4 regions of the Brevibacillus composti genome follow, and region 1 is predicted to be linked to each of the others. Evidence: predicted binding sites of a transcription regulator. Region 1 holds the regulator's gene; each other region holds the start of a gene.
The links. The regulator LexA, encoded in region 1, represses DNA repair genes until DNA is damaged. The targets are predictions, from matches to a motif close to CGAACATATGTTCG.

Region 2: JD108_RS09265 (DNA polymerase IV) is a predicted target of LexA. The motif match lies at 4,795-4,808, and genes of this name have one in related genera.
Region 3: dinB (DNA polymerase IV) is a predicted target of LexA. The motif match lies at 3,835-3,848, and genes of this name have one in related genera.
Region 4: JD108_RS00160 (WYL domain-containing protein) is a predicted target of LexA. The motif match lies at 1,698-1,711, and genes of this name have one in related genera.

What each region holds. Positions count from the first base shown of each region.
Region 1 covers NZ_CP066308.1:2,023,668-2,031,363, reverse strand. Annotated here, with positions in the region: gene JD108_RS10500 (HelD family protein) at 1-602, opposite strand, end outside; gene crcB (fluoride efflux transporter CrcB) at 652-1,020, opposite strand; gene JD108_RS10490 (DUF896 domain-containing protein) at 1,111-1,314, opposite strand; gene yneA (cell division suppressor protein YneA) at 1,427-1,783, opposite strand; gene lexA (transcriptional repressor LexA) at 1,941-2,564, shown strand; gene JD108_RS10475 (DUF456 domain-containing protein) at 2,632-3,120, opposite strand; gene JD108_RS10470 (DUF4269 domain-containing protein) at 3,273-3,881, shown strand; gene JD108_RS10465 (DUF2500 domain-containing protein) at 4,423-4,794, shown strand; gene ltrA (group II intron reverse transcriptase/maturase) at 4,919-6,181, opposite strand; gene glnA (type I glutamate--ammonia ligase) at 6,784-7,696, opposite strand, start outside.
Region 2 covers NZ_CP066308.1:1,781,996-1,789,691, reverse strand. Annotated here, with positions in the region: gene JD108_RS09290 (YolD-like family protein) at 1-6, opposite strand, end outside; gene JD108_RS09285 (MFS transporter) at 87-1,322, opposite strand; gene JD108_RS09280 (hypothetical protein) at 1,446-1,721, shown strand; gene JD108_RS09275 (aKG-HExxH-type peptide beta-hydroxylase) at 1,964-2,986, shown strand; gene JD108_RS09270 (YhjD family protein) at 3,052-3,498, opposite strand; gene JD108_RS09265 (DNA polymerase IV) at 3,495-4,736, opposite strand; gene JD108_RS09260 (hypothetical protein) at 4,955-6,538, opposite strand; gene recG (ATP-dependent DNA helicase RecG) at 6,801-7,696, opposite strand, start outside.
Region 3 covers NZ_CP066308.1:2,855,100-2,862,795, reverse strand. Annotated here, with positions in the region: gene JD108_RS14585 (serine hydrolase) at 1-669, opposite strand, end outside; gene JD108_RS14580 (peptide ABC transporter substrate-binding protein) at 771-2,411, shown strand; gene JD108_RS14575 (gamma-glutamyl-gamma-aminobutyrate hydrolase family protein) at 2,427-3,161, shown strand; gene JD108_RS14570 (peroxiredoxin) at 3,305-3,745, shown strand; gene dinB (DNA polymerase IV) at 3,862-4,938, shown strand; gene JD108_RS14560 (hypothetical protein) at 4,939-5,157, shown strand; gene JD108_RS14555 (hypothetical protein) at 5,228-5,395, shown strand; gene JD108_RS14550 (hypothetical protein) at 5,453-5,623, shown strand; gene JD108_RS14545 (YqeG family HAD IIIA-type phosphatase) at 5,750-6,274, shown strand; gene yqeH (ribosome biogenesis GTPase YqeH) at 6,256-7,389, shown strand; gene JD108_RS14535 (shikimate dehydrogenase) at 7,451-7,696, shown strand, end outside.
Region 4 covers NZ_CP066308.1:31,288-38,983, reverse strand. Annotated here, with positions in the region: gene pdaA (delta-lactam-biosynthetic de-N-acetylase) at 98-862, shown strand; gene JD108_RS00165 (L,D-transpeptidase) at 1,095-1,457, shown strand; gene JD108_RS00160 (WYL domain-containing protein) at 1,462-1,680, opposite strand; gene JD108_RS00155 (helix-turn-helix domain-containing protein) at 1,996-3,246, opposite strand; gene JD108_RS00150 (hypothetical protein) at 3,424-3,801, shown strand; tRNA gene JD108_RS00145 (tRNA-Arg) at 3,917-3,993, opposite strand; gene aceA (isocitrate lyase) at 4,111-5,391, opposite strand; gene aceB (malate synthase A) at 5,411-7,021, opposite strand; gene serS (serine--tRNA ligase) at 7,448-7,696, opposite strand, start outside.

The DNA.
Region 1 (7,696 bases):
TCGTTTTGCTCGGACTGGATGGTAGCGACGATATCTTTCAGTCTGCTGTCATTGGTTTCGTTCAGATTGGCCGCCAAAAATTCGTCGATGTAGCCTTCTTCCAAAAATTCGTCGGGATGGCCTACCTCGCGTTGAATGCTCTCTTTGAGCGCCCCATCGTAAATTCCGGTGATTTTGCCGTTTTGCATGGAAAAGTTGCGTTTCAACCGCACTTCTCCGCGCACGATGTCCCGGCCGTTGCGGAAATAGGCGTCCTTGCTCTCGCCGCTGTAGTAGAGACTGGCAATCGGGGCCCGCCAGTCGACGACGATGGAATCAAAGGTGTCCTGGCGAACGATCCCCCTCTTGCCTATGTAAACACGGTCCATTTCATAGGTCTCGTCCTTCAGAAAATCGACACGCCCAAAATACGGCTTCTCCAGGCCCTGGTCCTCCAGATAGCGTAGCTCTTTTGTCTTCTTGTAGTTGACGACTTGCTTGACGTAGTCGTCGGTGACCTCTTTTACATCCCTGCGCAGGGCATCGATTTCCTTTTGGATGATCATCCGTGTCTCATCCAAGCGCTTTTGCTCGTAATCGTAATCAGGATGACGGATCGTCATCTGCATCCCCCCTTCTCCGCTTCCTTATGGATTGCCATACCTGTCCGGTTTACCATACCTGTCTGCCCAGCCAGATCCCGGCCGCGCAAGCCAAAAGCCCGAGCATGATGCTGGCGCCTGCGTAGAGGAGTCCACGCACGAGCAAGCCCTCTCCGACAAAGCCGACAACCTCCAAAGAAAAGGTTGAAAACGTCGTAAATCCGCCCAACAGTCCGGTCGTGAGCAAGAGATATACATCCGCCGGGAGCAGACCTTTTTCTTTCCCCCATACATAAAAAAGCCCGATTGCAAAGGAACCAAGCACATTGGCTGCCCACGTCCCGGCGGGCCAGCCAGGCTGGTTGAGCGCCTGACCTATTCCATAGCGGAGTGCCGAGCCCACTGCCCCGCCGATTGCCACTGCCATCCATGCCATCATGCCGCAGCTCCCCCTTCCTTTCTCCATATGGAACAAAAAGACACCCAAGCAAAAGCATGGATGTCGTGTTTTTATGTGAATGCGGCTCTCTTAGTGTTTGGGTTTGCCGTTGTTCTCCTCTAGGTCTTCAACATAACGAATCGAATCCAGATTGGAGCACAGCGACAGTTTCACGGCATCAATATATTTCTGACGCAGCACTTTTTGCTCCTGCTTCTCTTCATCCGTCAATCCGGTTTCACGGGATTTTTTGGCCAGTTCATTGATCCGTTTGATTTCTGTGTCTGATACCAAAGCCGATTCCCCTCGCTTTCAATGAATGCCGTTTTATTATACCATAACGCGGATGGGAAGCAAGGAGGCGGCGGAAAGCCACAGCCGTCGCAGCAGGCGGCCAAAGCCCGAGTCAGGGCTGAAGCGGAATCTCGATGGTCTGTCCCGGATGAATGATCGCCCCGTCCAGCTTGTTCCACTTCTGAATTTGATAGACCAGATCGCGCACGTCTTTGGTGGAGTCACCCTGGTATGCGACCGCAATCGTCCACAGACTGTCTCCCGGCTGGACAGTCACCTCCACGACAGGCTGCACCTCTTGTACCGCATGTTGATCATTTTCCTCTGACGCAAACACTAGTTCGGTCAATGTATAAAAAAAGAGAGTGAAGGCAGCGAAGAACAGAATGGCTTGTCCTCGCGTAATTCCCCAGCGTACTTTTCGGACCGGCTGTTTCGCAAATCGATTCGTCATCGTTCTTGTGCTCATAATTTCATCCCCCTGCAAACGTACGTTCTATCATCTTGTTCTCATCATAATGCGAACATTTGTTCATGTCAAGAAAAAAGTCGAACTTATGTTTGTCGAACGCAAGATCCCATGGTATAATATAGAAAACATGTTCGAGAAAATAGAGGTGTGGTCTATGTCCAAACTATCAAATAGACAGCAAGCCATTATCGATTTCATTCGCAAAGAAGTGCGGGACAAGGGTTATCCCCCTTCCGTTCGCGAGATTGGCGAAGCTGTCGGACTTGCTTCCAGTTCTACTGTGCACGGTCATCTTGCCCGGCTGGAGAAAAAGGGATTGATTCGCCGAGATCCTACCAAGCCGCGTGCGATTGAGCTGTTGCGAGAAGAAGAGCGGTTCCAGGATGACTTTGACGTCTCCGTCGTTCGCGTGCCGGTGATCGGTAAAGTTACCGCCGGCCAGCCCATTACGGCCGTGGAGCAGGTCGAGGAATACTTCCCCCTCCCGGACAGCATCGTAACATCGGACAAGGTGTACATGCTCCGCGTCTCCGGCGACAGCATGATCGAAGCCGGCATCCTCGACGGGGATTACGTCATCGTCCGCCAGCAAAGCGTGGCCAATAACGGAGACATCGTCGTCGCCATGACAGAGGAAGACGAAGCGACCGTGAAGCGATTCTTCAAAGAGAAACATCACTTCCGCCTGCAGCCGGAAAACTCAACGATGGAACCGATTATTCTGGATTCGGTGACCATTCTGGGGAAAGTGATTGGTGTCTACCGTCTCATTCATTAAGAAAAGGAACGAAAAAAGGCGTCCGAGTGCATGCTCGTGACGCCTTTTTATGCGATTGGACACTGACTTAGAACGCGGCGATAAAAAACCAGATGATCATGACAACCTGCAAGACCACCTTGACCACGGCGCTCCCGAGAAAACCGACGAGCGATCCCACTCCGGCCTTCACCGCTCGCTCCAATGGCTGCTTCTGGAGCAGCAGCTCGACCAGGACGACGAGGACGAATGGCATGATCAGCATGCCAAACGGCGGAAACACAAAGATGCCGAGAAAGATCCCCAGAGCCGCGGCCCATGAAGACGCCTTCGAGCCCCCGTACCTCTTGACAAAATACATATTCGTCAACAAATCGGCGCCGTACAGCAGAATGCTTAATACCGCCATGCCCCACCAAAAGGAAGCCGGCAATCCGGAGCCCGGGTCTGCGACAAAGAAGTGGTACAGCAGAAATCCGCCCCACAGCAAAAGCGTGTCAGGCAGTACAGGCAAAAAGATTCCCGCGATACTGAGCACAAAGAGAATGATGATGACCAACCACAGCAAAATATCCATTCCGTTGACACTCCCTTCTGTATAGGGTATACGATAAGGGACAACTTTTGTTTCTCTCTTGGCAGGAACTTTTCTATCAGTATTGCCCTGTGCGCCCTCTCCATAGCAGCGGAGCCGCACATTACGACGATAAAGAAAGGGGCCAGCTCGCGATGTATCCGATCTTTCCGCGACTCGAAGGCGATTTTCTCGATCCCCTCTATCTGAAAACGGGTACGCCCCGACAGCAGGACGCCTGGCAGGCGATTGACAGCCTCGGCATTTTCCACACGCTGCGAGAGTTTCAGCCGGTACTGGCCGGGACGATCCCTCTGGCGATCGATCTGGCGGAAAGCGATTTGGACGTGGTTTGTTATGCCGAGGATCTGGACCGGTTTGACCAAGCGATCTGCCTCCATTACGGCGATTTGGATGGGTTCGAGCACGGCCGCACGCTTGTCAGAAGCGTTCCGACCAGCATTGCTTCTTATTGGTACCGCGGTTTCTGCTTTGAGTGTTTTGCCCAGCCCATCCCGGCGACCCGCCAACAGGCCTATCGCCATCTGATCATCGAAGCCAGGCTGCTCCGGTTGGCCGGCCCCTCCGCCGCCCGGGAGATTCATCGGCTCAAGCAAGCGGGCTGGAAGACCGAACCGGCTTTTGCCCACTACTTCGGCATCTCGGGGAGAGACCCTTATCAGGCTTTGCTGGAGCTGGAGGCCTGCACGGATGCGGAATTGCTGGAGTTGATCCGGAATCGGAGCGGACAGCGCAACGATTAAGATGGGCCAAAGACATAATCGGCTGCGCAGTGGACGATCAATCGGCAACTCCATGGGCAAACCATCAGCTACGCAGATGGACCATCCAACAAAATAAAAAAGAGGGTAGGAGTCTCCCCCTTCCCCCATCCTCCTGCCTGTATCCGGCGGCCCCGTTTTCTCCCATCAGCGCGTGGACTTCGCCTTGTTTGATCTGGATGGATACGCCTTTCAGCGCCTTCACGCCTGAAAACGCTTTACAAATGTTGTTCATTTGCAGAATGCAGGGCTGATCCAACATGCATGCAGCTCCCTTCATCGAGGATAGTTCCGATTATAAGTTGCCGAATGATTGAAGGACATGGACATATTTCGGAAAATTCGATGAATTATTTCGGCTTTCGGTCTTTTCCGGACAGCAAAAAACCCCGGTATCAACGGAATCGGGGGGAATCTCGTGGCTTCTATATGCGGGCTGGCCTGGCTCGCTCCCGCATATTGAAACGAGACCCAGGCTGTAACCGTATTATTACTATCAGCAACATTCGAGGTGATTCGATTTATGATTAATGTCGGCTATGACCCCTTTCATGTTGGTCCGCCCTGGTGGTTTTTGGTGATCGCTGGACTGATTCTCACGATGATCTTGATTGCCATCATAAAGGGTATAGCGAATTGGATGAAAAACAACGCTTCTCCCATCCTCTCCGTTCCCGCAAAGGTGATCGCCAAACGAACAAGAACAAGCGGGGGTTCCGGGAATTCGAGCGTCTCTACGCACTATTACCTCACTTTTCAATTGGAAAACGGCGAGAGACAGGAGTTTCATGTTTCAGGCAGAGAATACGGACTCCTGATTGAAAACGACACGGGCGTATTGACTTACCAGGGAACCCGGTATAAAAAATTCGAGAGAAAGCCCGACATGACTTAGGCTGTGTCAGTAACATGCGCTCTCCTCAATCCCCCGGCGCGCATGTGTTCCATCGAGTAGGAGGGGGTGACTAACCCCCGTCCTCTCACACCACCGTACGTACCGTCCGGTATACGGCGGTTCATCAAGCTTGACGAAGTTTGAAATATCGCTGTACCAAACTCAACAGCCCTTGTTGTTGCCAGTAGGCGACGCCAAGGGCTTTGTGCATATGCGGAGTTTTCGTTGTCCGCCATGCCCCCTTGCGGGTGTTTGCAATTTCCAGTGCTTTATTATGGGAGAGACCTAGCGAACGAAGTTCGCGATATCGCGTTCGAACTCGTTTCCATTGCGTCCACAGACAGAGCCGGAGCCTTCGGCGAATCCATTCCTCTATTCGCAACAGGTGCTTTTTCGCCTCGGCCAACGCAAAATACCCAATCCATCCCATAAGGTATTGGTTGAGTTTCCGGATTCTCTCCTGCATGGAAATGCTCCAATGAGGGTTAGTCAGTTGACGAATCCGTTCTTTCAACCGGGTAATCGATTTGGGATGTAGCCGTATTCGCGCCTCTTTTCCTGGAACAAAACTAAATCCAAGAAACTTTCGCTTGTACGGCTGATCCACCGCACTTTTCTGTTGATTTACCTTGAGTTTAAGTACCCTGGTCAGGTATCGCTCCACACTCTCCTTTACCCGTTGCCCCGCGCGTTTCGTGCGTACATAGATATTGCAATCGTCCGCATAACGGCAGAAACGGTGCCCCCTCTTTTCCAACTCCTTATCCAAGTCATCCAGTAGAATATTGGCCAAGAGCGGACTTAAAGGGCCACCTTGCGGTGTGCCCTCCTCCGTTGTGACGCACACCCCGTTGACCATCACCCCGGATTGCAGGTAAGCACGGATCAGTTTCAGGAGACGCTTGTCCTTCACCTTCCGTGCTACACGACTCATCAAGATGTCGTGGTTCACTCGATCAAAGAACTTCTCCAAGTCGATGTCGACCACGTACCGGTATCCTTCCTCAATGAACTGCTTCGCCTTTCGCACGGCGTCGTGGGCACGACGTCCTGGGCGAAAACCGAAACTGGAGTTGGAGAAATCCGAGTCAAAGACGGGAGTCAATACTTGCAGGATAGCCTGCTGGATCAGGCGATCCACCACAGTAGGGATACCTAGTAGCCGCACTCCTCCGTCAGGTTTCGGGATTTCGACCCTGCGGACAGGAGATGGTCTATAAGTTCCCGCCTCGATCTGCGACCGAATGGTCGCCCAGTGCTCGCGAAGGTAGTCGCGCAGTTGTTCGGTTGTAACACCGTCGATTCCCGGAGCGCCCTTGTTGCCTTCGACCCGTTTGAGGGCAGCCGTGAGGTTCTCCCGTGACAGAACCTTCTCCAGCAGATCCATAACGATACTCCTCTCTCCGCACACATGTCACCAGTCTTGCCGTACAATGCTCAGCCCTTCTCTGTACCCTCGGGGCTTCACCCCTGCTATCCAGAGGAAGTTCCAAACTGGATTTCTGCTTCGCTGCATCGTATCGAAAGGAGTTGGGAACATGTGTTGACTTGATGTTCAGCCCTTCCCCACCGGGTGTCCCCGATTGGGTACTATGGCCTCTGCTGACTTCTGCATGTTCAGCGCCTCCTCACGGAGGCGGTTGCCAACAGCAGTAGGCATTCCATGCAGACCTCCCCGGGTAAGAGCGGTAACTTTCATCCCATGTACCTGCCCGATATACTGCTATACCCCTTGGCTGTATAGGGCTTTACCTTGTTGCGCAGGCTCACCCGAGTACAGCAGCCTCGAATCGGGTTTGTGTACCTCAGGTCGGGACTTTGCCGCCGGCTTCCTTCAGATTCCGCCTCACGGCGGACACCCTTGCCTTGAGCTAACGGTTGGTACAGCCAACCCCCGTTCAGGACTTTCACCCTATAGCTACCGCCCATGCCGGGCGCACGCAAAAAAAGCCCTCGCACCAATCGGTGCAAGGGCTCTTTTTTGACTGATTAATAGGTCTTCATATACTGCGTGCGCTCCCACTCATGTACGCGGGTGCGGAACATATCCCATTCGATTTCCTTGGCGTCCACGAAGTGCATCATGGCATGCTCGCCCAGGGCGTCGCACATAACCGGATCGGCTTTCAGGCATTCGATCGCCTCTTTCAGCGTAGCCGGCAAGCTGGAGATGCCTGCTTCTTCGCGCTCGGCTTCGTTCATGATGTAGATGTTGCGATCGACCGCCGGCGGTACTTGCAGCTTGTTTTTGATCCCGTCGAGACCTGCGCGCAGCATCACGGCCAAGGCCAGATACGGGTTGGCAGCCGGGTCTGGATTGCGCACTTCGATCCGGGTGCTCATGCCGCGGGAAGCCGGGATGCGGACGAGCGGTGAACGGTTTTTCGCCGACCATGCTACATAGCAAGGCGCTTCATAGCCGGGAACCAGACGCTTGTAGGAGTTCACCAAAGGATTGGTGATGGCGGTAAAGCCGCGCGCGTGCTTCAGAATGCCCGCCAGGTATTGCTTGGCGATTTCGCTCAGGCCGAGTTCGTCTGCCTCGTCATAGAACGCATTTTTATTGCCAATGAAGAGAGATTGGTGGGTATGCATACCGGAGCCGGCCACACCGTACAGCGGTTTTGGCATGAAAGTGGCGTGCAGCCCGTGTTTCCGTGCGATTGTCTTGACCACCAGTTTAAACGTGAGAATCTGATCAGCCGCCTCGATGGCGTCTGCGTACTTGAAGTCCACCTCGTGCTGTCCGGGAGCTGTTTCATGGTGAGATGCTTCCACCTCGAAGCCCATCCGCTCCAGCGTCAGAACGATGTCGCGCCGGCAGTTTTCGCCCAGATCAAGCGGTGCGAAGTCGAAGTAGCCGCCATGGTCGTTCAGATCGAGTGTCGGCTCGCCATTCTCG
Region 2 (7,696 bases), 240 kb from region 1:
CCCCATGCAATTCATCACCCATTTAAGAACGTTCGTTCCCATTATACCCTTTTCTTATTGTTATAACAACTTTGTAAACCAGACCTTTACCCGGCACTTCTATCGAAGACAGGTTTCATTTGAAAAATTGCAGATAACCCCGCAATCCCTATAAATGTGGCTGCTACTACATATGTGCTTTTCACCCCGAAAACATCGGTTATAATCCCCATAAATAGAACAGAAATTCCAAATGTTGCATACATCATGGTTGCTTTTGCTGCAAACACTTTCGGTAGTATCCCTTCTGGTGTACTCTCTTGAAGTATGGTTTGTTGGGCGGTATCCCGTAATTGGGTAACGGCTCCTAAAATAAACGACAGCACGAGTGCAAAGATTGGATTTGATACAATTCCAAAAACGAAAGTCATAATACTGATGGTAAAAGCTCCGAAAATTATGAAAAAACGTAAATAAGAATTAGTGTACCTTCCCAAGGCAACAATGGCGGTTCCTCCTACGATTCCCCCCAAGAAAAAACTTGCGTTTATAAACCCCCACCACTCTTCACCTTTATGAAGGACGTCACGAACATAAACAAACAATATTGCCGCAATCCAAACAGCATTAACCAAACCTTCAAGAAAATCCATTAGGAAAATGGCGCGAATAGTTGGGAGTCTCCAAATTGTTTCCCATCCCTCTTTTAGCGAATTCCATGGACGTTTTTCCTGTGCTTCCAATTCAGCTTTCTGTTTTACAGAGCCAAACACTACTTGATTCTTTAACGAAAAAAATAGCATTGAGGATAATATAGAAAATATGAATGTAACCCAAAGTAGTTTTGTATCACCTACAAAAACAACTAGATAACCTCCAAGAAACCACCCCATCAATTGAACACTCTGATCTAAGGTAGACAAAAGGCTATTTGCTTTAAGTAACTCATTTTTGTCCACCAAGTTAGGAACAAGTGAATTCCTGATTGGAGCCGCCCACCCTTCAAAAAATGAGAGCAGGAAGGTCAGTATAAGAAAAAACGGAATAACAACAATTTGTTTAATTGGATAGAGACTACAAATTGCAAGAACCAAAAACAATATTGACTGTAGCAAATTTGAAAACTTTAGCACGGCTAATGGATTATAACGGTCAATTATAAGCGGTGCCACCATTCCACTTAGCAAGCCTGCACTTACACGAAAAATTGGAACTAAACCGGCTACTACTGTTGAATGCGTCAAATGAAACACAATCGAAATTAAAGCAACAATAAAAAAAACATCAGCCAAATAAGAGAAGAATTGTCCGATTAACAAAAAATAAAAGAATTTATTTTTCATACACGTATCTTCCTTTCTTTGTAAAGTGGAATTGGTATGTATCACACCAGCAATCCCTCACTTTATGTCGGATTATAAAATAAGAATAACCCCCATACTATATTATGGGAGTTATATCATCAATTGGGAATATTTATTATCTCACTTCTTTTTACTACGGATCGCCATGCGCAATGGACCCGTTACTGGTTCCGACTGATCATGAATCGCCATGCGCAGTGGACCCGTTACTGGTTCCGACTGATCATGAATCGCCATGCGCAGTGGGCCCATTGCTGGTTCCGACTTATCATGAATCGCCATGCGCAATGGACCCGTTACTGGTTCCGACTGATCATGAATCGCCATGCGCAGTGGACCCGTTACTGGTTCCGACTGATCGTGAATCGCCATACGTAGTGGGCCCGTTGCTAGTTCCGACTGATCATGAATCGCCATACGCAGTGGGCCCGTTACTGGTTCCGACTGATCGTGAATCGCCATACGCAATGAGTCTCCCTTTACGTTTTCCATATACATAAACCTCCATTCACTAAATTTATTTGTGTAGCGCAGTATTATTAATATTACTCCGAATCAACAAAATGCATATTTACCCAAATTTTAACATAAGATCAGACTGTAAAAATACTTTTGGGGGAATGATGATGGGAGTTTTCACCAAAATAGACAGAGTTGAACTGAACATGCTTAGATTTATGAAGAACCATTTGAACCACAATTTTAACGCCAGAAAACTTCTTGCAACTAACGAATCATATCTATCTATACCGCTAGACGAGCTTATTTTACCTCAGCAAAACTTTGAAGTTGACAACCAACTTTATTTTCTCAATAGTAAAGAGATTTCGTGTAACATTAAACTTATTGCAGATGTTTATGGTGATCCACTAAGCACCGTAAAAGATAACTTTTTTCACGTCGTAAACTGGCTTCAGAGTTCCAATATTCCACATATAAATAACGGTATTCTTCTTGACTTTGGTAGCAAAGCACTTGTTTCACATCTTATTTCAGAGAGAATGATTGATGAAGAGGATACATTAGGTGATCAACATCTATTTAATCAAGATGACCAAGAGGTCATTAAATCAAACATGCAAAAGGCGCTTAAGCTAATCCATATGCTAAATCCTGACCTCCACAGCTTAATAAATCAGGTAATTGGAACGATTTGCTTCTGTCGCAAAAAAGGTTATGGCGGAGGCACTGTTTCAAGTTTAATAGGATTAATTTGGTTTAATCCACAACCTAATTGGACTGTTATTGATTATGCTGAGAATCTCATTCATGAATTTGTTCATAATAGCGTATTCATTGATGATATGATACATGTTATCTTCCCAGACACATCCAATCTGACCGAGAAAGAAGCTTTAACCACCTCTACCATTTTAAAAATTAAAAGACCAATTGATAAAGCATACCACTCTGCTTGCGTGTCAACTGCTTTAATGTATTACTATTACCTTCTAAATGACCAGAAAAGAGTCAACGCTCATTTTCAACCACTTCGTAACACTTTAGCTGAAATTGTTACTAAAAATCCAAAATATATTGCTTCAAGGGGTAATCTAACAGTTCAAGGCATGATAAATTTTTCTAATACTTTAAACTTCGAGAGTATCTCTAAATCCTTGTCATGTCCAGAACCCATATTCTGACAAACCACTTTAAAGGGGGCAAATTCCACTTAGATTTGCTCCCTTTCTTGTTATGCCAATGCTATTCATTGATGGGTTTGCAGTAAGCAAGATGATGTATCTTCCGGTAACACCTTGTCACCTGTCTTCTGGGCTCCTCTCTGGGGCGCCGCATCCTGCATCGCCATCCACGAGCGGGCCAGCTCCTGACACTGGGCCCGGAGGACTTCGATGGAATAGACGGCTTCCTTTACATACCCGCGATGCCGGTACTGGACCACATAAAAGCCATCCTGACGGGTGGCGGTCAGACAGCGGCATCCCTGCTCCTGCAGCTTGCGGCGCAGCCGATGATGCTCCCTCTCGGCCCAGCAGGAAATCTCTTCAAAAAACCACTGGTAGGAGAGTTTCAGCGGAACGGTCTGCACCCGGCCGCCATCCACCATCGCCACCCGGAACAACAGGCCGAAGAGCACGTACAGCCGGAGCAGCTCTTGTTCGCCTTCGCAATCGTGCGGGTGGCCAGCCGTCATTTATAGTGCCCTCCGATCTTTCTCGCCCGCTCCCGCGCCTGCCCTGCTCTCAGGGTGGACACCGCCCGCAGAATGGCATCCGGGCCATAGCGGCTGCGAATATCATCTACCGCGCGGGCGAGCGAGCGCTGTTTGTGGGTATCGGTAAAGAGATTGAGCTGCACCATGTTGTCGGGAACCAGCTGCTCCAGATTGACCCCGACGCTGCGCACCGGAGTACCCTCCCAATGCCGGTCGAACAGGCGGCAGACCGCTTCGTACAGGGTCATGGCGTCATGGGTCGGCTCCGGCAGCTTCAGCTGGCGGCCAAAGCCCGTCGGGATGTCAAAATCAGCGCCCCGGCAGCCGACGGAGACCACATGCCCCATCATCTCCTTGCTCCGTGCCCGGCGGCATACCTCCTCGCACAGCTCCAGCAGCACCACCTTGATATCCGCCTCCGTATGGTAGTCGCGCGGCAGCGTCATGTGATGGCCAATTCCTTTTTGGGTCTCATGGGTGCGCAGCGACACGGGGGAATCGTCCAGACCGTGGGCCGTCCGCCACAGCACCTCGCCGTTTACCCCCCAGCGCTTGGTCAGCACCGCGGGGGAGAGCTGGGCGAGCTGCCCGATCTGGTAGACGCCCATGCGGTGAAAATGACGCTTCATCCGCGAGCCCACGCCAAACAGCTTCTCGATCGGCAGCTTCCACAGCGTATCCGCCAGCTCCTCCCGCTTCAGCCAGAAGATGCCCGGCTCCTGCTTCTTGGCGAAATTGTCGCAGGCCATTTTGGCCAGCACCTTGTTTTCGCCAATCCCGATCCGGGAGGTGATGCCCGTCTCCAGCCGAATGCGCCGGCGGATTTCCTCCGCGATCTTCCACGGATCTCCAAACAGCCGGACACTTCCCGTCACGTCGAGAAACTGTTCGTCAATCGAATACGGCTCCACCAGATCGGTAAACGACTCGAGAATCCGCGTGATTTGCACCGCAATCCGCATGTAGGTCTCCATCCGGGGACGAACCACCACCAGATGGCGGCATTTTTGCTCCGCCTGCCACAGCGCTTCGGCGGTGGTCACGCCGTAGGACTTGGCGATCGGACAGGCAGCCAGTACCACCCCGCTTCTCCGCTCCGGGTCGCCCGCCACCACGACCGGCTTGCCCTCGAGCTCCGGATGAGCCGCTTTTTCGATACTGGCGTAAAAGCTCTGCATGTCAGCAAGAAAAATAATCCGTCCGTTTTCATGGGACATCAGAACCATCTCCTGAGTAGGAACAAATGTTCGTTTTTATATTCTGTTTTTATTATAGCAAACAGATGTTCGCTTTTATACCCAGGAGATGAAAAATTGGGCTGGAAATTGTAGGGACTTGGCCCTATTTAAAAAGGCAAGAGCAGCAACGGTACGGCCACAACCAGAAGACAGACACAAACGAAGCCACTCTCCGAATCGGAGAAGTGGCTTCTTCATCACTGTTGTTTAAGATTGTGACTCCGCAGATAGAGCCATTTGCCGTCCTTGCTCCCACCCATCAAGCTTAGCCCCACGGGCAGATCGGTGATCAGGATCTCGGACTTGTTCTGATCCGCGTCAAAAGCGACGATATCGATGACGGACCCCCCCTGGCCGTTGCCCCTGTATTCGGGATACACATACGTATGGCTGCCTGGGAGCCATACCCCATGGCCGGAAAGATCCGTCACTCGCGTCGATCCCTTGTAAATGCCGCCATTCCAATACATCTGATAAAGGCCGTCATCCGATTCGATGTAGCCGGACCAGGCGTCGCTCGGGACTGGCGCTGTCCACGGGGTGAGCGCCCCTGTCTTCCAGTCATAGCGATGATTCAGCTCTTCCATGCTGTCTGCGCCTTTTCTCATCCGGATCGTCACCTGCTGGCCGTTGTCCTGAAAGGATACGGGCAGGACTACATTGTCCAGATCACTCGTGATGACATAGCCTTTCACTCCGCCGGCGATGCGCTTCTGTTCGCCGCTCTCCAGGTCGTGGATCACGAGATCGTAATTCTCCTTTTGCTCCTCGGCTCCCACCGCCATGATCAGCTTGCTCCGGTCGCGGCTGAAGTCGGCGCCGTGGACGAAGCCATTCACCTCTACCCGGACGGCTTTTTCCCGGTCCGGTACGGTGACGCCTTCCTCCGGTTCAGAGAAAAAGAAGCCGCGCCGATCCGCATAAAAACGGCCTTCTCCCCTGTAGGTGGTCATCAGCTCCACCGGGTAGTGCGTGATGCTCTCCTGCTCCGTGTCGTAGATGGCGTACAAGCGCGGATGACGAGCGTCGCATTCACAGTACTCGGTAAAACGCTTCAGCAGTACATAGCGCTGGTCGGGATCCAGGAAAATGTCTCCCCAATTCTCGACGGAAAACCTCGTCAATTGCTCCCGCTGCTTGCCGTCGAGGGAGACCCGCCAGATTTGGCTGGGCGGCAAGACCACAGCCAAAAACTCCGGCGGCTCCGCGAGCACCTTTCCCGAAAGCGTGCGGGCACCTTTTACGTTCAGCCGATACTCCATGACGCCTTCTTCTGACTTCGCCTTCCCCGGCGGCGTCGCCCGCACCTGCAGCTGCCTGTCGTGGAACCAGCGGAAATCCAGCTGCGGTTCGACATACCAGTAGAGGGAAGTTTCATCGTCCGCCTGCTCCTTGAGGGCTTTCTCTACGCTGCTGCGATCCATCGCCTCCCGGAAAAACAGCGTATAGGTCTGCGCTCCGACTCCCACTGCTGTCCGGATCGGCGATTCCAGCCGCGGCTCCTCATCCAGCCGGATGACCACATCGTCTTTCATCGCCCCGTAATCATAGGGAACCTCCTGCGTCCGCCACTCTCCGACAGCGCTCTCGCCAGGGGAGTGCGCAGGGGATTCGCCGGCGGCCGTTTCTCCGGCAGTCGCTTTGCCGCCCTGTCCCGGCTCGGCCTCTTGACCGCCATCCCCAGCGGGAGGCTGCATGCCGATAGAGGTATTGCATCCTGTCACAAGCAGCGCCCCCAGGAGAACACACACGGCGGCCTGTGAACGCATCAATCGTATCATCGCTGACGCTCCTTTTTTCAAAGCACTGTATTTTCCTGTAAGACGGCGGGGACTTGCTATTCGTTACAGCTTCCTTTGCCGGGGGAAGAACCTGGCCTTGCCAAGCGTTTGCGAAGCCCCATGCTCCATGGATCCAACAAAAAAAGCCCTTTTCGAGTGCAATCACTCGAAAAGGGCTCTCCTCGCGATCGGCCCGGCACCGCGGGACAAAGCGCCGCTCCCGGGCCGGTTCGGCAACAGCAGGCTGACAGTCGAATACGGCTCAGTCAAATACGAGACCGTCCAAAATGCCCTCCCGCTTCAGGTACTGCCTCAGCCGGAGATAAGCTGCGTCCGTCCAAAATTCATCCTTTTCCACCAGTTCGGCTGTCTCTTGGCGGGCTACCTCCAATGCCTTGAAATCGCTCATCAAGTCCGCCACCTTAAATTCTGGAAGTCCGCTCTGCTTGGTTCCGAAAAAGTCGCCGGGGCCGCGCAGCTCCAAATCGCGGCGGGACAATTCAAAACCGTCCGTCGTCTCGCACATGACGCGCATCCGCTCTTTGCCGATCTCCGTCTTGGGATCGGCGATCAGCACGCAGTACGACTGCTCGGAGCCGCGGCCCACCCGTCCCCGCAGCTGGTGCAGCTGGGCCAGCCCGAACCGCTCCGCATCGTAGACGACCATGAAAGTGGCATTGGGGACGTTTACCCCGACCTCGACCACGGTGGTCGAAACCAGCACGGCGTATTCGCCGGAGAGAAAGGCCTGCATCACCGCATCCTTTTCCTTGGCCGGCAGCCGTCCGTGCATGAGGCCCACCCCGTATTCCGGAAAGACCTGCATGAGCTGGGCGTGGACGTCGATCGCGTTTTGCACATCGAGCTTTTCCGATTCTTCGATCAGGGGGCAGATCACGTACGCTTGCCTGCCCTTTCGCAGCTCGGTGCGCATATGCTCCAGCACCTGATGAAACTGCTCGTGCTTTTTCCAGGTCGTCTCGATCGGCTTGCGTCCCGCCGGCATCTGGTCAATCGTGGAGACATCCATGTCGCCAAAGGCGGTAATCGCCAGCGTCCGCGGGATCGGCGTAGCGGTCATGAACAGCACATCGGGAGCGAGTCCCTTGCTGCGCAAAATCCGCCGCTGCTCCACGCCGAAGCGATGCTGCTCGTCCG
Region 3 (7,696 bases), 830 kb from region 1:
GACCGTACCTGTCTTGTTCGCCAGCTCCCATTTGGGCAGCATGCCGATCAAATCGCCGTCCGGGTCGGGCAGCAGGTACGGGATGCGGTCGCGATGCTGCTGCTTTTTGAGGATCCCCATCATCTGGAGGCAGCTGTTGTAGGAAATGATGCTGCCGCTGGCCAGAGCGCGGAGATGGCTGCCCATATCGGCGGCGGTCACTTCGTTGTATCCCTCCAAATCGGCGGGGACGATCATCAGTTTATTGTAGAACTGGCTGTTGCTCATGCCCGTCTTTTCCATCACCGTCCGGATCGCGTCGGTTCCGACCAATTCGATGAGGAGGTTCGTCGCCGTGTTGTCGCTCTGGATAATCATCAGTGTGGCCAGGTCGTAGACGCTCCACTCCGTGCCGGGGGTCATATGCTGCAAGATTCCGGATCCGCCGACCTGATCCTCATGCCGCAGGGGGATGCGCTCCTCCAGCGAGAATTTCCCCGCGTAGGCCTCGGCAAACACGGCCGTCATGATCGGCACCTTGATCAGACTGGCCGCAAAAAAACGCTGATCAGCATTGATTTCCAACACTTCCCTGGTCGTCAGGTCCTCCAGGTACACGCCCCATTGTCCGCCGCTTTTCGCCAGCAATGCCTCTATCGATTCTTTCAAAGATGCGAGCAAATGGCTCACTCCATTCCGCATGGATTTCAGTAGACAAAATTTTCCCAAGATAATATTATTTAATCATGCATCCAAGAATCAAGAAAAAAAGTTTCAAGAGGGGGGTTTTTATGAAAGCGCTTCACAAACTGTCGCTCTGTTTCGTCTTGCTCGGCAGCCTGTCCCTGGCTGGCTGCGGAGGGCAGCAAGCCAACCAGCCAACGGAGCAAAAACCGGCGGAAGCACCGGCCGCACCGCAGGAACAGGCTTCCAGTCAAGAGATGAGAATCAACCTGAATACAGGTGATCCGAGCACGCTCGATCCGGGTCTTGCCGAGGATATTCCATCCATGTCGATCGCTCGCGCCGCTTTTGACGGCCTCCTGCGACTAGATGTAGACGGCACGATCAAGGAGTCGGTTGCGGAAACATACGAAGTATCCGCTGACGGTTTGACCTACACCTTCCACCTTCGCGACACCAAATGGTCGAATGGCGACCCGGTCACGGCGCATGATTTCGAATATGCCTGGAAGCGCGTGCTGAACCCGGAGACGGCCTCCGGCTATGCTTATCAGCTGTACTTCCTCAAGAACGGTGAAGCATATAATGCCAACAAGGCAACGGCTGACGACGTCGGGGTGAAGGCGACTGACGACAAGACGCTGGTGGTAACGCTGGAAAATCCGGCTCCCTTCTTCCCGGAGCTGGTCTCTACGGTCACCTACTTCCCGGTGAACAAAAAAGTGGTGGAAGCCAACAAAGACTGGGCAAACAGCCCGGAGACCTACGTCGGCAACGGTCCGTTTGTGCTCAAAAAGTGGGAGCACAAATCGGGGATGGAGCTGGAGAAAAGCGATACCTATTGGGATAAAGACCGGGTGAAGCTCTCCAAGCTGATCGTCAACATGATCGAAGACGCCAATACCGAGCTGGCCATGTTTGAAAAGGGCGATCTGGACTGGGCGGGATCTCCGCTGGGCGATCTGCCGCTCGACGCGCTGGATTCCTTGAAAGATTCGGGCAAAATGCAATCAAAAGCGACGGCGGGCACGTACTGGTACATCTTCAATACGACCAAGCCGCCGTTTACCAACAAGCATATCCGTCAGGCCTTTGCCTACGCGGTCAACCGTCAGGAAATTGCCGACAGCGTCGTTCCGTTCAAGAGCACGCCGGCTTTTGGCATCCTGCCGCCGACCATGGCGCTCAATCCGGACGGCTATTACAAGGACAATGATGTCGAAAAGGCAAAAGAACTGCTTGCGCTCGGCATGAAAGAGCTGGGCATCACCAAACTGCCTGAGCTGACCATCGCCTACAATACGACGGAAGTGAACCAGCGTGTCGCCACCGTCATTCAGGATCAGTGGAGAAAGGCGTTCGGCATCGAAGTGAAGCTGGTGAACAAAGAGAACAAAGTACATCGCGAGCAGATGAAGGCGGGGAATTTCGAGATTGGCCGCGCCAGCTGGATCGGCGACTTTAACGACCCGATCAACTTCCTCGAGGTGTTCAAAGGCGGTCTGAACACGTCCAAATGGGAGAACCAGGAATTCCTCGACCTTTTGGCACAATCCTCCAAAGAAGGAGATGTCGCCAAGCGGAAAGAAATCCTCAAGAAGGCAGACGCCATCATCATGGATGAGATGCCTGCCCTGCCGATCTACTACTTCACCTACACCTGGGTGAAGCAGGACAGCGTCAAGGATGTCGTGATTGACGCGCTCGGCTTTATCGACTTCAAGTATGCATCCAACGAAAAGAATTAGCAGGGAGTGACTGACGTGCGTCCGATTATTGGCGTAGCAAGCACCAAGATGTACTTTCCGGGCAACACCCTGGACCAGTTTTTCTATGTCGGTTCCGGTTATGTGGACGGCGTGGCCCGCACTGGCGGTGTTCCATATATTTTGCCGCTTTTGACGGTAAAAGACGCCCCGTTTCGCGAGATGGTCGAAAGACTGGACGGCTTGATTCTGACCGGCGGGGACGATCCGGCGCCGCATCTGTACGGCGAGGAGCCGCTTCAGGGTCTGGGGGAAGTGGAGTACGAGAGGGATCTGGCGGAGTTGGAGGTAATCAAGCTGGCGATGGAGCTGAAAAAGCCCATCCTGGGTATCTGCCGCGGCATGCAAATCCTCAATGTGGCAGCGGGCGGCACGCTGATCCAGGATATCCCGAGCCAAGTGCCCGGAGCTCTCCAGCATGCGCAAAAAGGCTCGCGCCAGTACGGAGCGCACAAGGTCATGCTGCAGCCGGGGGTCGTCGCGGAGGCCCTGGGCAAAACCGAAATTCTCGTCAACACCTCCCATCACCAGGCTGTCAAGGACGTGGCCCCTGGCTACCGGGCTACCGGAATCGCTGCTGACGGGGTGATCGAGGCCATAGAGAGCCTCGACGGGCTGCACATCGGCTTGCAGTGGCATCCGGAGCGGATGTGGGCGCATGACGACAACATGCTGAAAATAGCGGAGATGTTCGTGAATAAATGCCGGCAGGCAAAGCATTCCGCGCGGTAATGTGAAAAACGATGACGGAGGACTGCTTCTCTTGGGAGGAGCAGTCTTTTTTTTTGTCGGCAGGCTTCGCAAAAAGCCGGGCGAAGCCATCGTTTTCTCGCTTCCATCAGGTATACTGGAGGCAACAGGAGGTGTTGGCCACCATGCTGACCGTCGGTACAAAAGCACCGCTGTTTATAGCGGATAGCACCAAGGGGCGGATCGATCTGCAGGAGCTGATCGGCCAGAAACAAGTCGTCTTGATCTTCTATCCGGGCGATGATACCCCGATCTGCACCAAACAGCTCTGCGCCATCCAGGAGAATTACCGCGAGCTTGCGGCCAAGGGGGCTTGTGTGCTGGGGGTGAATCCGGCCGGCCTTACGAGCCATCATGCCTTTTCAGGCAAATTCGGCTACGAGTTTCCCTTGATCGCAGACGAGCACGAAGCGATCAGAAAAGCCTACGATGTGGGCAAAATTCTCGGCTTTTTCGCCCAGCAGCGGATCGTCTACATCATCGGGCGAAACGGGGAGATCATCTACGCCCGAAAAGGGAATCCGCCCGTATCCGAGCTGCTTGCCGCTTTGCAAAAAAACGGATAACCGCGAGCAGAGACATCATGGAAATGGCCGGGGAGGACCGAACCTGCCGCCTTGCATCCGACGGGGGAACCCGTCATAATGAAAAAAGGAGAATGTATGTTTGGTGGTCGTTTTCGATGAAAAAAATCCTCCATGTAGATATCGATGCCTTTTACGCCAGTGTCGAGCAGCTGGACAGACCGGAATACCGGGGACTGCCGGTCATCGTCGGCGGCAGCAGCAATCGCGGAGTCGTCTCCACCTGCAGCTACGAAGCGAGAAAATTCGGCGTGCGCTCTGCCATGCCCGTCGCTCTCGCCAAAAAGAAATGTCCCCAGGGGATCTTTCTGCCGCCCCGATTTGACCGGTACGTAGAAAAATCAAAGGAAATCCGCCGCGTCTTTTCCGCCTATACCGATCGCTATCAAACCGTCGGCCTGGATGAAGCCTACCTGGATCTGTCCGATTACGAGAATGCCGTCCCGGTGGCAAAGGAGATCAAACGGCGGGTCCGCAAAGAAACCGGGCTGACCTGCAGCGTGGGTCTTTCCTATAACATGTCCCTGGCGAAAATCGCCAGCGATTTGAAGAAGCCGGATGCTTTTGTCGTCATCCGCCCCGAGCAGGCGATGGAGATTCTGCGCACACTGCCCGTCGGCACGCTGCACGGGGTCGGCAAAAAAACACAGGAGCTCCTCTCCAAAAAAGAGATCTATACCGTCGAGGACTTTTGGCGCCTCTCGCTGGAGGAAGCCGTGCAGATGCTGGGGAAAATGGGTCATGCCCTGTATGATCGGGCACGCGGCGAGGACGACCGGGAGATCGTGACAGAGCGTTCGCCCAAATCATCGAGCAGAGAGACGACGCTGCCCTATGACCTGTACCAGCGGGAAGCCGTCGCGCCGATCGCTTTCTCCTTGCTGCAGGAGGTGGAGCAGGATATCCGCGAGGAAGGCGTCATTCCCCAGACGATCACGCTGAAAATCAAGTATGCCGACTTTACGATGCGCAGCAAGCAGCGCAAGAACGAATACGGCGTGCCCTGGGGCGAGCTGTTGGAGGAATTGCTGGATGCTTTTGACTACAGTTCGGGCGTGCGGCTGGTCGGCGTCGGCTTTTCCAACTTCGCGCCCGCCGAGGGAGAGAGATACGAACAGCTCTCTCTTTTTTCCTGGCAATCGCCTTTCTATGGAGAGAGACAGGAGGATCAGTAGATGGAATCTCGGGGAAAAACCTATCATTGCTGTGCCACTTGCATCCATTTTCGCGTCGAAAAGAGGGAGAAAGGGGTCATCTATCGCTGCTCCAGGCTTCGCTATGAAACGAAGCCATCCTATCAATTTCATTGCTGGGAGCCAAAAGAGCAGGTGCGGCGATTGATGGAAAAGGAGACAGATCCTATCTTCTCTAAAAATATGCGGTTGATGCGGTAGAAATGTGGCTTCGGGTTCAGTCTGTTTGTAATAAGATGTACCATCCTTTGCAAGAAGGGAGGTACGCCAGATGAAAAGAAGCGCAAGCAACTATGTCGGTTGGCCCAAAAAAGGGAAAAAGACGATCGTGATCAAACAGACCGCGACAGCCAGTTCCGTATTTGGCAACGCAGCAGCTTTCAATCAGGCCGATGCCAGCATTATCAAAATCCGGGCTAACGGAACCAATGCAGTCTAAGGATGCGGACAGGGAAGGCGAGCTGGTACATCCATTCCCGAGGGAGGTGCTGATTCCATGCAGCAAAACAACGTCCGAACCTACAAGTACAGGGTGGGCAAAAACACGGTGATCGTCGTGAAGATCCAACAAGCCGCGACAGCCAATTCCCGTACAGGGAATGCGCTGGCTGCCAATCAGGCAGATGTCACCATCCTGGCCAAAAAACGTCGTAACAACCTGGCATAAGGCCAACCATCTGCAGAAGGGGAGGGGGCTTCATCCCCCCTCTTTTTCTTTTGCAAGGCCATGGCTGAATATGGTATAGTAAGTGCCGAAATCACGGTTCTTGTAAGTTGTTTCTGGAGGTGTCCCGTGTTTCTAGAAAAGCTGATGCCAGATCAGTACGTGGAGTCCATCCATCATATTGACATACATTTTTTGCGAGAGAAGAAGATCAAGGCGGTGATTACCGACCTGGACAACACCTTGGTCGAGTGGGACAGGCCTTATGCCACCCCCGAAGTGGAAAGCTGGCTGAAACAGTTACATAAAGAAGGCATCCAGGTGACGGTCGTATCCAATAATAACCGGGACCGAGTCGACAAATTTTGTACGCCGCTGGGAGTCCGGTTTATCTCTGCTGCCAGGAAACCGGGCAACCGGGCGTTTTTGCAAGCGGTTGCCGATATGAATGTGTCGATTGAAGAGACGGTCGTCGTCGGGGATCAGTTGTTTACCGATGTGCTCGGGGGCAACCGCCTGGGCTTTCATACGATCCTGGTAGTGCCCGTTACCCAGACAGACGGCTTTTGGACCCGCTTCAACCGCAGATTGGAGCGCTTGGCTCTGTACTGGATGCGCAAGAAAGGAATGATTACGTGGAAAACACAGGAGTAACAGAGCGGTTTGAAGGTGCCTGCGCGGGATGCGGCATCGCGATCCAGACCGAAGATGCGAAGCGGCCGGGCTATGCGCCGGCGTCCGCCCTGCAACGGGAAACGGTGATCTGCCAACGCTGCTTCCGCATCCGGCACTATAACGAAGTCGCTCCCATCAGTATGGGAGATGACGATTTTCTGCGGATTCTGGACGGAATCGGCTCCACCGACAGCCTGGTAGTCATGGTGGTCGATATTTTTGATTTTCATGGTTCCTGGCTGCGGGGATTGCCCCGTTTTGTCGGGAACAACCCGATTCTGCTGGTCGGAAACAAGGTGGACCTCTTGCCTCAGAATATCAATCTGAACCGCGTCCGTAACTGGATGCAGCATGAAGCCAAAGAAAGAGGCCTGAGACCGGCCGATGTCGTGCTGGTCAGCGCACACAAAGGGCTTCATATCGACGAGCTGCTTGCCCGGATCAGCCAGCTGCGCAAAGGGCGGGACGTATACATTGTCGGCGTGACCAACGTGGGGAAATCGACGCTGATTAACCGCATCCTGCACGATTACGGATCGGCCGAGCTGGAAATCACCACCTCGCCGTTTCCGGGAACGACCTTGGACAAAATCGAGATTCCGCTCGAGGACGGCCGCTCGATCTTTGATACGCCGGGGATCATCAACCGGGATCAGATCGGCCATATGATCACACCGCAAGACTTGCGGAAAATAACGCCAACCACTAGAATCAATCCCAAAGTATATCAGCTCAACGACGGACAGTCGCTCTTTCTCGGGGGACTGGCGCGGATTGATTTCGTACGCGGGCCCAGACAGCCATTCGTGGTGTACGTAAAGAATGATATGTACATCCACCGGACAAAGCTGGAAAATGCCGACGACGTCCTGCAGAAGCATCACGGGGAGATGCTCGCTCCTCCTACCGGACGAGAGGCTGCGGAAAAACTGCCCGCCTTTGTCAAGCATACCTTTAAAATCCGCCCGACAGGCACGACCGATCTGGTCATTTCGGGTCTCGGCTGGGTCAGCCTGCAGGGCAAGGAAGAAGCCAGCGTCGTGGTGCATGCGCCGAAAGGTGTCAGTGTAGGCATTCGAAAAGGGCTCATCTGATGCGGTCCGGTTGTCAAGCCAGATGCTGGGATGGGGAGAGCAGAGAGGAAGGAAGAGCTTCATGATTACGAGCAAAACACAACTTGTCGGTCTGTTTGGTCATCCGGTTGCGCATTCGCAATCGCCGCTGATGCACAATGCGGCATTTGCCGAGAAGGGCCTCGATTATGTGTATACCTCTTTTGACGTGGCTCCCGAGCGGCTCCCGGAGGCAGTCGCAGGCATTCGCGCGCTGGGGATCAAAGGGGTAAACGTGACCATCCCGCACAAGGTCGCCATCATGCCGCTGCTGGACGAGGTCGATCCG
Region 4 (7,696 bases), 2.0 Mb from region 1:
CTCATGGGCTTTTCCGCCAAAACGAAAACGCGCACCATACCAACTCGCGAAGGAGGGCTGAATATTGAAACGCCTCTCACGGCTTTCTCTGCTTTCTCTGTTCGTTCTCGTCTTGTCTCTGTTCACTGTACAAGCATTCGCTTATCAGGAGGTCCCGTATCATTTTGGTTTTAAAAAGAGCAAAGGCGGAAAGCTTCCGTCGATCGACCAGGAAGGCTTCAAAGGCATCGTGGATAAGCACGGCGCCATCTTCCTCGGGGATACCTCCAAAAAAGAGCTGTTCCTCACGTTTGACAACGGCTATGAAAACGGCTTTACCCCACGGATCCTGGACACATTGAAGGAAAAGAAGGTGCCCGCAGTCTTTTTTGTAACCGGCCATTACGTCAAAGATCAGCCGGAATTGCTGAAACGGATGACCGCCGAAGGGCATCTGATCGGCAACCATTCCTGGAGTCACCCGGATATGACCAAAGTGCCCAATGCGCGGATCAAAGAAGAGCTGGACAAGGTAAAAGAAGCCGTCTCCCAGATTACCGGGCAAAAGGAGATGCAGTTCTTGCGCCCACCCCGCGGGATATTCAGCGAGCGGACGCTGGCTGTCAGCAAAGAGCTAGGGTATACCAATGTGTTTTGGTCGATCGCCTATAAGGACTGGGATACCAAAGTGCAACGAGGCGGAAAGTACGCATACGACAACGTTATCGCCCAGCTCCACCCGGGAGCCGTGATTTTGCTGCATGCGGTCTCCAAAGACAATGCGGACGCGCTCGGCCAGATTATTGACGAAGCGAGAAGACAAGGGTATGAATTCAAAAGCCTGGATCAGCTTCGGGCGACCCCGCCGCTGGCTGTTCCGTAGGGAGTCCGTGATTCGTGGGGCCTACAGTCCCGACTCCTCGGTTGTTCGGCCCCCCGTGGTATGAGTCTTGGCTCCGCTGTACCTGTTGAATAAAAAACCTGCCGGATGATTGATCCCGGCAGGTTTTTTGCGTGAGCGGCGGCAACGGAGTAGACCCGCGCATACGATGAAGGAGCCGTACTCCTCTTCTCGATAGGAGAGCAGCTAGGTCCTCAGAAGGGAGGTGGTTCCCATCCCGTCTTACCGCATTCGCATCTCGATCAACAGGCGGCGCCTCGACCTTTACGACGGCAATCGCCTGGTGCGATCTTTTCCGGTCGGCCTCGGCAAACTGGCGACCTCCACGCCGCGCGGCGATTTTACAATTATCAATAAGGTTCCCTATCCCAATTCCTATCCCGGAGGGCCCCTGTCGGTGTTCGGCACCTTTTGGCTGGGACTGAGCAAGCCCCATTACGGCATTCACGGTACGAACAATCCGGCCTCGATCGGCCGCTACGTCTCGCGCGGGTGTGTCCGGATGTACAACCGGGACGTAGAAACTTTGGCTAGGCTGGTTCCGATCGGGACACCTGTACAGATTCGTCAGAATTAAAAGGCTAACCGCTCATCCTGTCACGCCCGGCTGGAAAAACAGCGAGGATATTGTCGATATGGAAAACGCGCGGAGCCCTACGAGTCAGGCAATAAGCCTTGATTCTAGGGCCTTCGATTGCTTGCAGCCGGAGCGGACGCTTGCTGATTTTGCCGTATCTGTCCTGATAGATCACTTCGACGATCTGCCCGGCAGACAGGTATTTTTTGAGTTGGTTGAGCATAGTGGCACCCCCGAACAGGAACGTTTGTTCTTATTATATGCGAACAAAAGGGGAACATGCAAATGTAAGGTGCAGGCAACTCGGGGGCCACAATCGCAGGGGGGTTTTGTCCAAAAAAAAACCGCGTTACGACGCGGTCTCCCAGTACGCTGACCAGGAAGGGAGGGCTTTTTACCAATCCGGCTCTGCCGTAGTCGTGAAGTTTCCATTTCCGTTGGTGGTTGTCTGGGCGTCCAATACCGAAGGTGCGAACAATAAAGTAAAAGCAAGGACCATAAGCAACTTTCTCATGGGATTACCTCCTTTTTCCTTTATTTACCTACTATAGCATATGTTCCCTATCTTTTCTATATTTTCGTAATAATCGTTTTTGCTTTTGGCGTGATTTTCTTTGAGGAATAACCCCACGCATTCGATCATTCTTTCCAGATCTCCGATTTGCCGATAGTACGTAATGCTCGCAAGCAAACTATCGAGCCCCTTTTGAATCTCCCCGATGGCTAATAGACAAATCCCCTTTCGTTTGTAGTACCTGGCCGCCTGCTTAATCCGATAGGGGTGCATCAGTATGTCTTGGGAAAGCAGTTCGCTCTCTGAATCGATGAGGGTTCTGATTTCATCATTTCGCTGCACCTCCAGGCATGCCTCCAGCAGATCGCTGACGACCGTGATCCGCCCCTCCTGTCCGGCTTCCTGCAGGCACTCTTTGTACAGGGCGATGGCTTCATCGTGCTGGCCTTTTTTGGTGAGCAGAAGCGCCCGCAAGTGTTTCTTTCGAAAATCAGCGTATTTGCTCTCTTCGTACATATCTAGGAAAATGCCGGCCATGATCAGATCGCCCAAGCGCAAATAGGAGTTGACGATGGATATCAGGGCGGACGCTCTCTGCTTATTGTCGCTTTGATCCTCGCGTATGCCTTTGCCACAAAACTCGATGCTTTCGCCGTAATGCTCCAGAATATAGGCATGCACACCCATCCGGTAATAATAGTCGACCCGCTCGGTCGGCTGCAAAAATTCGATATAGGGAGATAATTCCTTACCTCGCCGGTATGTATCTTCGAAATGGGTGAAGTCGTCCCGCTCCAGTATGTAGCGTTCATAGATGCATTTGCCCAGGTAATAGGGCACTCCGTTTTTCCGCGTATAGTCAATCAATACTTGGTACAACATGAGTTTTGCGTAGCGATCAGGGATTTCTTTTGTCACTTGGAGAAGGTAGTCCAGAGCAAGGTAGGCGTCTATTTTTGGCGTTTCCAGCAGCTTTCCGGCCGCCTTTTGCATCAGCGTTGGATGATTGAGGATGATGGATTCTTCCAGCAGCAGTTTAATCGTTGTGGGTCTTTCTGTCGCGTCCAGGTAGATTCCGATGACTTCGCTATAAGGAATATGGAGGGTATGGGCAACCTTTTTCCATAGGTCGAAGCTAGGTTGTTTTGTCTCGCCGGTCTCGATGCGAGAAAGCGATGTTTTGTTGATGCCTGTCCGCTCTGCCAGCTCTGACAATGATAGATTCTCCCGTTGCCGGTAGGTGAGAATCAGTTCCCCTATCCCTTCAATTGTCATAGTGGAAGCCTCCTCAGAAAAAATTTATCATTTTTATTTTTTTTAATAATAGCACACGAGTTGATATTTGGTAATAGTTACCTTTCAATCTATTGATAAAAATGTAAGGATATGTATTTTTAAAACTCCTTTATAATCATTCCATAAACTGTTAAAGTCGTATTGAGGTGTGTTTATGTGAGAAAATCTATAATCTATTTGTCATTTTCCATTGTCTTATTATTTGGATTCATACTGACTTGGACCTACTTACTCTCGGATGATACCCCGCAGGTTGGAGAAACAGGATATTACGTCATTGATGGGTATATTGATACGTCAGTGTATCAACATGGCACAGCATGGTCACCTGAGCGCACCTCTTCTGAGGAGATCGCTTATGGACTGCGTGAGGGATATCTTTACAAAGTAAAAAAAAATACCCCTATTAAAGTGTTGTCATCTAGTGGTTACGATACTGCGACAGGGCAAAAAGTCTTATACATTGGAACATTAGATGGCCAAGTCGAAGGGGAAGTCTATGCCGATTATATCAAGAAGACAAAAGCGAAATAACGAAAAAATTTCCCTTACTATTCATGGCCGTTAATTCCATTTCACAGGTTTATACGTTATACGGTGGGAGAAGTAGTTCAAATAGAAAAAACCGCGCATCTACGCGGTTTTCCGATGGCGTCCCCGAGAGGATTCGAACCTCCGACCTACAGTTTAGGAAACTGACGCTCTATCCTGCTGAGCTACGGGGACAACGTTCAATTCTGTTCTCCACTCTTCATTATAGGGCGATTTTGCGCTTTTTGCAAATGAAGAACCAGGGAGCTCATCCCTGGTTCTTCGTCTTGGTTTTCTCTGTCACTTCTCTTTTTAATTGTGGGCAAACTGCTCCTCTTCCGTAGAACCGGTCAAAGCCGTTGTCGAGGAAGTGCCTCCCGCGATCACCTGGGCGACCTCGTCGAAATACCCGGTGCCCACTTCCCGCTGGTGGCGAGTCGCGGTATAGCCGTATTGTTCGCTGGCAAATTCGGCCTGCTGGAGCTCGGAATAGGCAGCCATTCCGCGGTCGCGGTAGCCGCGCGCCAGCTCGAACATGCTGTAATTCAACGCATGGAAGCCTGCCAGCGTGACGAACTGGAATTTGTAGCCCATCTCTCCCAGCTCGTTCTGGAAGCGTGCGATCTCCTCCTCGCCCAGTTTTTTCTTCCAGTTGAACGAAGGAGAGCAGTTGTACGCCAGCAGTTTGCCGGGATACTGGGCGTGAATGGCCTCGGCAAAACGGCGGGCCTCCTCCAGATTGGGCTCGGAAGTCTCGCACCAGATCAGATCGGCGTACGGGGCATAGCTGAGACCGCGGGCGATTGCCGCATCCAGCCCGCCTTTCATGCGGAAAAAGCCTTCGGGGGTGCGCTCTCCGGTCAGGAAAGGCTTGTCGGTATCGTCGATGTCGCTGGTGATCAGGAAGGCGCCATTGGCGTCGGTCCGGGCCACGATGATCGTCGGCACGCCCATCACATCGGCAGCGAAACGGGCCGCGATCAGGTTGCGGACAGCTGCCTGTGTGGGAATCAGCACTTTGCCGCCCATGTGGCCGCATTTTTTCTCCGAGGCGAGCTGGTCTTCGAAATGGACGCCGGCCGCCCCCGCTTCGATCATGCCCTTCATCAGTTCAAAGACATTGAGCGGTCCGCCAAAGCCCGCCTCGGCATCCGCCACGATCGGCGCAAACCAGTACGTATCGCCTGTGCCCTCCGACTGCTGGATCTGGTCGGCACGCTGCAGCGCCTGGTTGATCCGCTTCACCACATGAGGGACACTGTTAGCCGGGTAGAGGCTTTGGTCGGGATACATCTGGCCGGACAGGTTGGCGTCGGCTGCCACCTGCCATCCGCTGAGGTAGATGGCCTTCAAGCCTGCCTTTACCTGCTGGATCGCCTGATTTCCGGTCAGAGCGCCAAGCGCCTTGACATGATGCTCGGTGTGCAGCAGCTTCCACAGCCGCTCCGCGCCGATGCGGGCCAGCGTATGCTCGATCTGCACCGAACCGCGCAGACGCACGACATCCTCGGCCGTATACGGGCGCTGAATCCCTTGAAAACGTTCGCTCTTCCAGCTCTCCTCCAATTGTCTGATCGCCTCTTGTCTGTTCATCTTCTCCCACTCCTTTTCCTTAATCGAGATAGGCATAGCCCGGGATGGTCAGAAACTCGGAAAATTCGTCGGCTGTCACCAGCTGCAGGAACAGCTCGCCCGCCAGTTTGAATTTCCCGGTCTCATACCGCTCCAGACCGATTTCCTGTTTGATGGTTTGCAGCTCTTCGCTCAGCCACTGTTTGACCAGCGCCAGCGTAATCTTGCGGCCATCCGGGAGAACGCCCCGGGGATGCCTGATCCATTGCCAGATTTGGGCCCGGGATATCTCCGCAGTCGCCGCGTCTTCCATGAGGTTGTTGATCGGGACTGCGCCATGTCCCCGCAGCCACGCTTCGATGTATAAGATGCCGACCCGGATGTTGGTGCGAACGCCTTCCTCGGTGATGTCTCCCTGGGGAATCTCCAGGAGATCGGCCGCCGTGACCTGTACATCCTCTCGTTTGTACCAGATCTGATTGGGCTCCGGCATCAGGCGGTTGTAGACCTCCATCGCCACGGGCACCAATCCGGGGTGGGCCACCCATGAACCATCGTGGCCGTCGTAGGCTTCCCGCTCCTTGTCGGCCCTTACTTTCAGCAGGGCTTCCTCATTTTTTGCCGGGTCGTTTTTGACCGGAATTTGTGCAGCCATGCCGCCGATGCAAGGCGCTTGCCGTTTATGGCAGGTTTTCACGGCCAGCGTCGTATAGGCTCGCATGAACGGGACGGTCATCGTGACCTGCGCCCGGTCGGGGAGGATCACATCCGGGTGATTGCGCATCTTTTTGATATAGCTGAAAATATAATCCCAGCGTCCGCAGTTCAGCCCCGCGCTATGCTCTTTCAATTCGTACAAGATTTCATCCATTTCAAAGGCCGCCAGGATCGTTTCGATCAGCACGGTGGCTTTGATCGTGCCGAGCGGAATTCCCAGCTCATCCTGTGCCCAGCAAAAGACATCATTCCACAGTCGGGCCTCCAGGTGGTTCTCCAGCTTGGGCAGATAAAAGTAAGGACCGCTTCCTCTCTCCAGCAGCGCATGCGCATTATGAAAGAAATAAAGACCAAAATCGAACAGGCTGCCGGACATCGGTTGCCCCTGAATGCGCAAATGCTTTTCTTCCAGATGCCAGCCGCGCGGCCTGACGATCAAGACGGCTGTCTGTTCCCGGAGCGCGTATTTTTTTCCTTCCGGGCTGGTATAGGAGATCGTCCGCCTGACCGCATCACGCAGGTTGATCTGTCCTTCTACCGTGTTGGCCCACGTCGGAGAATTGGCGTCTTCAAAATCGGCCATAAACAGCCGCGCCCCCGAGTTCAAAGCGTTGATCACCATTTTCCGGTCTCCGGCAGGCCCGGTGATCTCCACTCTCCGATCCTGAAGATCGCCAGGCAACGGATGGATGCGCCAATCGCTTTTGCGGATATGTTCCGTTTCCGGCAAAAAGTCAGGCAGCTGTCCGGAATCAATCATCTCCTGCTTCTTTTGGCGCAAATCAAGCAGCTCGCGTCTTCTCTGCCCAAAGTGTTGCTCCAGCTTGATCAGAAACGTGATGGCTTCGGGGGTGAGAATGTCCGCGTACGGCGGCGGCAATTCGCCGGTAATCAACACATCGGCCGGGTACTGATTCAGTTGAATCGCAGTCAATCCTATTCCTCCTCCCTCAATCAAAAACAGTTATGCTACAGATTGATAATAAATACACTATTATAGTACAGTGTTATCAAAAAAAATGGGTCAGTCCAATAGTCCGCTTCCACTGCAATGGCTGCAGCTTACGCACCCATCTCCGTGGCAATGATGGCATGCGCCGCCGTGATCATCATGTCCCACGCCGCAGCAAGTGGGACAATTTTGCTCGCCGTTTCCTTCGCAACGATAGCAATTCATGAATAACGACCTCCACTCTCTGTTTTATTACAATTTATTGATCTTGCAGTTATTATATAACAGCGTTTTCTGTTGTGCAACAATTTTTTGAAAAATTACGCATCTGCCTTTTTGCAGCAGAAAAAAAAGCAACTTCCTGTTATGATACAGAAAGTTGCTTTTCCATTTTCCAAGCCATCTCTGTTACTTCGGCGCGATTTTTTCCAATCCGCCCAGGTACGGACGCAGGACCTCCGGAATCAGGATCGAGCCGTCTTCTTGTTGGTAGTTCTCGATTAACGCGGCTACGGTGCGGCCGATTGCCAGTCCCGAGCCATTCAATGTATGAACAAACTCTGGCTTGGACTTGGTGTCGCGGCGGAAACGGATATTGGCTCTGCGCGCCTGGAAGTCCTCGAAGTTGGAACAAGACGAGATTTCCCGGTACGTCTG